DNA from 2 places in the Stenotrophomonas sp. 116085_Sma genome. Region 2 is predicted to be linked to the other one. Evidence: riboswitches for the same ligand, from Rfam matches in the RefSeq annotation. Region 2 holds a riboswitch; the other holds the start of a gene.

Evidence for each region. A riboswitch is a leader RNA that binds a small molecule or an ion and turns the genes downstream of it on or off. The one in region 2 is predicted to bind thiamine pyrophosphate.
Region 1: another riboswitch for thiamine pyrophosphate. It lies ahead of ACZK0Z_RS01195 (TonB-dependent siderophore receptor); the one in region 2 lies ahead of thiC (phosphomethylpyrimidine synthase ThiC).

Annotation. Positions count from the first base shown of each region.
Region 1 is NZ_CM151057.1:269,333-272,581, reverse strand. It holds gene ACZK0Z_RS01200 (phosphotransferase) at 1-1,102, shown strand, start outside; TPP riboswitch at 1,146-1,241, shown strand; gene ACZK0Z_RS01195 (TonB-dependent siderophore receptor) at 1,312-3,249, shown strand, end outside.
Region 2 is NZ_CM151057.1:4,027,912-4,031,160, reverse strand. It holds partial or broken gene ACZK0Z_RS18715 (BCCT family transporter) at 1-1,105, opposite strand, end outside; TPP riboswitch at 1,360-1,460, shown strand; gene thiC (phosphomethylpyrimidine synthase ThiC) at 1,543-3,249, shown strand, end outside.

The DNA.
Region 1 (3,249 bases), 1.1 Mb from region 2:
GCAGGGCCTCAACAACGACGAGGTCGCTGCCGACTGGCCACCCATCAGCGCCGCGGACATCGCGTGGCTGGGTGCGCGCTACCCGCAGCTGGGCGAGCACAGCCAGGCCCGCTGGCACAGCCCGCGACCACTGTCGGCCGCCGCCATCGTCGACGGCGTGGACGGCGCGGTGTTCGTCAAGCGCCATCACCACAGCGTGCGCAGCGCGGCCTGCCTGGAAGAAGAACATCGCTTCATCGCCCGTCTCGCCGCAGGGGGCGTACCGGTGGTGCAGGTGCTGGCGGCGACCGATGGCCGCACGGCCGTTGAACACGGCGAATGGACCTTTGAACTGCATGCCGTCGGCGTGGGCGAAGACGTCTACCGCGACGCCGTGTCGTGGTCGCTGCTGACCGATGTCGCGCAGGCACGCGAGGCGGGCCGCATGCTGGCCACGCTGCACCGCGCCGCCGCCCGCTACCACGCGCCCCAACGCAGTACCCACCTGCTGGTCGCGCGCGACGATCTGATCCGCGCCGACGATCCGATCGCGGCAATCAAGTCAGGGCTGCACGAACGCCCCGGCCTGGCACGTTACCTCACACGCATCCCATGGGAGGCGCAGCTGCAGCGCGACGTGCTGCCGTGGCACGCCGGCCTGGCCGCGCGCCTGCGCGACGAGCCGCGGCTGTGGGCGCACAACGACTGGCATGTGTCCAACCTGCTGTGGCGCGACGGGCAGGTCAGCACCGTGCTGGATTTCGGCCTGGCCTCGCCCACCAGCGCGCTGTTCGACCTCGCCACCGCGATCGAGCGCAACGCGGTGGCGTGGCTGGAACTCGAGCGCGGCATGGAGGCGATGCGCATCGATATCGCGCTGGCCCTGCTCGACGGCTACCGCCAGGTACTGCCGCTGTCTGCGGCACGCGTGCACCTGCTGGCCGACCTGCTGCCGATGGTCCATTTCGACTTCGCACTGTCCGAAGTGGAGTACTTCGAAGGCATCACCGGCTCCACCGCGAACGCGGACGTGGCGTGGCAGCCCTTCATGCTGGGGCACCCGGCATGGTTCCACAGCGCGCCGGGACAGGCACTGCTGCAGGCCCTGCACGCGGCAGCCTGAAGGGCGCCGGCTCGCAAATCCGTACCATTTGTAGTGAAATGGCCACCTGAAGCGGGGGTGCCTGGATCTGCCAGGCTGAGAGAGTCCCTTGGAACCTGATCCGGTTTGCACCGGCGTAGGGAGCTTTGAGCCGCAGCCACACCCCCGTCATGGGCCGGTGCACCTGCGCGCCGTCGCTTCGTCTCCCTTGTTGTCCGAAGACGAACCGAATGAACAGCTGCCTGCGCCCCACCCTGCTTTCCCTCGCCCTCTGCGCCGCGCTGCCATTGCACGCCAGCGAGGCCGATGCGTCCCCCGATGCGTCCCCCGATGCGGCTGCCACCGGCGCCGAACGCTCGCCGACCGAACTGGCAGCGGTGCGCGTGCAGGCCGGCAGACCGAAGACCGATACTTCGCGCGTGAATGCCTTCGGTGGCGGCAGCTGGAAGGACACGCCGGCGTCGGTGAACGTGCTTGAGCGCGACTACCTCGATCGCCGCCAGGTGCGTTCGCTGTCCGAGCTGGCCAGCAACGATGCCTCGCTGGGTGATGCGTATGCGCCGGTGGGTTACTACCAGAACGTCGCCATCCGTGGCTTCGCACTGGACCCCGCCACCGGCTACCGCTTCAACGGACTGTCCATCGCCGGCGAACAGCGCCTGGCGCTGGAGAACGTGCAGTCGGTGGAGATCCTCAAGGGTGAAGCCGGCCTGGCCGCAGGCGTGATGGCGCCCGGCGGCATCATCAACTACATCGGCAAGCGCCCGGCCGAAGTGCGCACCGCCACGCTCGGTACCGATTCGGAAGGCTCGCGCTACGTCGCCGTCGATGTCGGCCACTGGATCACCCCGCGTTTCGGTCTTCGCCTGAATGCCGCCTGGGACTCCAGCAATTCCTATGTCGAGCACGCCGATGGCCGTCGCAACTTCTACTCGCTGGCGGCCGACTGGCTGATCGGCGAGCGCGGCAAGCTGGAAGTGGATGCCAACTACCAGACCAGCTCGCAGCGTTCGGTGTCCGGCTACCAGCTGCTGGGCGCACGCGACCTGCCGCGCGGCGTCGACCGCGAGCACCTGCTCGGCTACCAGCCGTGGCAGCGCCCGGTGGATATCGCCAGCACCAACATCACCGCCCTGCACACCTACGATTTCAACGAGGCCTGGCAGTCGCGCGTCTCGGTCGGCCACAGCCGCTCGGTGATCGACGACAACGTCGCCTTCGCCTACGGCTGCTACTACGCCGTGCAATGCGCCGATGGCAGCGTGCCAGGCAACTACTTCGCACCCAACGGCGACTACGACATCTACGACTACCGCAGCCCGGACGACACCCGACGCAACCAGCAGGCCCGTGCCGAGCTGCGCGGTCGCTTCGAGACCGGCAGCGTCGGCCACCAGCTGACCGTCGGCGCCGACTACTTCCGCCGCACCGTGGACAAGCGCCCCAGCGTCAACGAGTACGTCGGCACCAGCAACATCCACGAAACGCCGGTGCCAGTGTTCGAGCCGTCGCCGAAGATGCCAGGCCCGTCCGCACGCCGCCTGGACAGCCGCCAGACCGCGTTCTTCGCGCTGGACCGGATGAGCTTCGGTGATGACTGGCAGTGGCTGGCCGGTGGCCGCTTCGTGCGCCTGGACGAGCGCGCCTACGACAAGCGCGGCACCCCGCAGCGCCACAGCCGCCTGTCGCGCTTCCTGCCACAGACCGCCGTGGTATGGAAGGCCACCGACCAGCTCAACGCCTACGCCAGCTACGTGCGTGGCATTTCGTTGGGCCAGGAAGCGCCGTTCTGGACCAGCAATGCCGACACCTTCCTGCCGTCGGTGCAGTCGCGGCAGCTGGAAGTGGGCGTGAAGTACGTGCCGGTCGAGGCGCTGACCCTGGGCGCGGCGGTGTTCCGAATTTCGCAGCCGTACCAGTACGCCAAGCCCGACAACAGCGACGTGGGCTACACCTTCATCGAGGAAGGCACCCAGGCCCACACCGGCCTGGAGCTGACCGCCAACGGCCAGCTGACGGACGCATTGCAGATCGTGGCCAGTGCAAGCCTGCTGCAGGCGCGTGCTCGCGATACCGGCACGCCCACCTATGAAGGCCATCAGCTGGTGAACGTACCGAAGGTTCGGGCCAGTGTGCACCTGGCCTATGCGCTGCCCTTCGTGCAGGGT
Region 2 (3,249 bases):
GATCGGCGTGGCCGAAGATCTGTGCCCACAGCGCGGTGCCGCCGAACACCGCGAACCAGAAGAAGCCCAGCAGCGTCGGCGCGAGCACTACGCCGATCACGAACTCGCGCACGCTGCGGCCGCGCGAGATGCGCGCGATGAACGATCCCACGAACGGTGCCCACGAGATCCACCAGGCCCAGTAGAAGATCGTCCAGTCCGCCACCTAGGTGCTGCCGGAGAACGGTGACATGCGCAGGCTCATCGTCACCAGCTGGTTGAGGTAGGAGCCCAGCGTGGTGGTGAACGTATCGAAGATGAAGCCGGTCGGTCCAAGCACCAGCAGGATGGCTGCCAGCAGCGCAGCCAACGCCAGGTTGAAGTTGGACAGCCATTTCACCCCGCGCTCCACGCCGCTGGCGGTGGAGGCCATGTACAGCACGAAGGCGACGGCGATGATGGTCATCTGCACCGCGACCGTGGCCTGCACGCCGAACACGCGTTCGATACCGGCGGCAATCTGGATGGTGCCGAAGCCGAGCGTGGTGGCGACACCGATCGCGGTGGCAACGACGGCGGCGATGTTGACCACCCGGCCGATCCAGCCGCGATGGTGACGGCCGATGATCGGTTGCAGCATGTCGCTGACCAGGCCGCGGCCATTGCGGTTGAACTGGAACCAGGCCATCGCCAGGCCGATCAGCGCATAGATCGCCCACGGATGCAGGCCCCAGTGGAAGAACGCGTAGCGCATCGAGGCGCGCGCGGCGTCCATGCTTTCCGGCGCCAGTCCTTCCGGCGGCTTGCTGAAATGCGAGATGGGCTCGGCCGCACCCCAGAACACCAGGCCGATGCCCATGCCGGCAGCGAACAACATCGACATCCAGCTGGCGCGGGAGAATTCGGGTTCGGCGTCCTCGCCGCCGATGCGCAGGTTGCCGAAGCGGCCGAACGCCAGGTACATCAGGAACACCAGTGCCAGGAACACCACCAGCAGGTACAGCCAGCCGACACTGCGGATGACCTCCGCCAGCATGGACTGCACCACGGTATTGAAGGGGCCGGGGGCGATACCGGCAAGCAGCACCAGCAACAGAACCAGTGCGATGGAAACGCGAAACACCATGAAGGAGCTTCTCCGATCAAGGGGATTGAGGGGAGCGAGCAGAGCTTGCAGCGAAGGGCCGGCGGCATGCAGCACGCGCCGGGCAGGGGCCGCGAAGGCGGCGGGGAACGCATCGATCTCAGCGACGCGATGGGCGTGCACGTTACTGAACGCGGCGTCATGGTTCCGTTAACGAATGCCGATCGGGGTCGGATCCGCGTTCCGCGGGAAAGCGGATCCGACCCCGGAGGCGGGCGGTCTATGCTCTAATGCGCAGCAAGAAGCGGGGGTACCGAGCCATGTGGCCACGGTTGAGACAGTCCCTTGGAACCTGATCCGGCTCATACCGGCGTAGGGAAGCTTTGCAATGCAGCCGTGCCCGGACTCCGCCCAAGGACCGCCCGTGCGCGGGTGCCGTGCGCCGCCGCTTCGTCCCTGACCTTCCTGGACGATGCCCGATGAACGCACAGCTCTCCGCCCTGCAGCAACAGGCCCAGCAACTCTCCGAATCGGTGACCCGGCCCATTCCCGGCTCGCGCAAGATCCATGTGCCCGGTTCGCGCCCGGACCTGCAGGTGCCGATGCGCGAGATCGCGCTGACCCGCACGCCCACGCTGTTCGGCGGCGAAGAGAATGCGCCGGTGACGGTCTACGACACGTCGGGCCCGTACACCGATCCGCAGGCCCGCATCGATCTTTCCGCGGGCCTGCCGGCATTGCGCCGTGCGTGGATCGAGGAACGCGGGGACACCGAACAGCTCGACGGCCTCAGCTCTTCATTCGGCCGCGACCGCGAACATGACCCGAAGCTCGATGCCGTGCGCTTCCCCGCGCGCAGCCTGCCGCGACGTGCGCGTTCCGGCGCCAACGTCACCCAGATGCACTACGCGCGGCGCGGCATCATCACCCCGGAAATGGAATTCGTCGCCATCCGCGAGAACCAGCGGCTGGACGCGATCCGCGATGCCGGCCTGTTGCAGCAGCACCCGGGCGAAGCGTTCGGTGCGTCGATCCAGAAGATCATCACCCCTGAGTTCGTGCGCGACGAGATCGCCCGTGGTCGTGCGGTGCTGCCCAACAACATCAACCATCCGGAAAGCGAGCCGATGATCATCGGCCGCAATTTCCTCACCAAGATCAACGCCAACATCGGCAACAGCGCCGTGTCTTCCGGCATCGCCGAGGAAGTGGAGAAGCTGGTGTGGGCGATCCGCTGGGGCGGCGACACGGTGATGGACCTGTCCACCGGCAAGCACATCCACGAAACCCGTGAATGGATCATCCGCAACTCGCCGGTGGCGATTGGTACCGTGCCGATCTACCAGGCGCTGGAAAAGGTCGATGGCCGTGCCGAGGCGCTCACCTGGGAAATCTTCCGCGACACGCTGATCGAGCAGGCCGAGCAGGGCGTGGACTACTTCACCATCCACGCCGGCGTACTGCTGCGCTACGTGCCGCTCACCGCCAAGCGGGTCACCGGCATCGTCAGCCGCGGTGGCTCGATCATGGCCAAGTGGTGCCTGGCGCACCACAAGGAGAATTTCCTCTACACGCATTTCGAAGAGATCTGCGAAATCATGAAGGCCTACGACGTGACCTTCTCGCTGGGAGACGGCCTGCGCCCGGGCTGCATCGCCGATGCCAACGATGCAGCGCAGTTCGGTGAACTGGAGACGCTGGGCGAGCTGACGAAGATTGCCTGGAAGCACGACGTGCAGACCATGATCGAAGGCCCCGGCCACGTGCCGATGCAGCTGATCAAGGAGAACATGGACAAGCAGCTGCGTGAGTGCGGCGAAGCGCCGTTCTACACGCTGGGGCCGCTGACCACCGACATCGCGCCGGGCTACGACCACATCACCAGCGCGATCGGTGCGGCGATGATCGGCTGGTTCGGTACGGCCATGCTCTGCTACGTGACGCCGAAGGAGCACCTCGGCCTGCCCAACCGCCAGGACGTGCGCGACGGCATCATGGCTTACCGCATTGCCGCGCACGCGGCGGACCTGGCCAAAGGACACCCGGGCGCGCAGGTACGCGACAATGCACTGAGCAAGGCGCGCTTCGAGTTCCGCTGGGAGGACCAGTTCCATCTCGGGCTGGATCCGGAGAAGGCCAAGGAGTTCCACGACGAGACACTGCCGAAGGATGCGCACAAGCTGGCC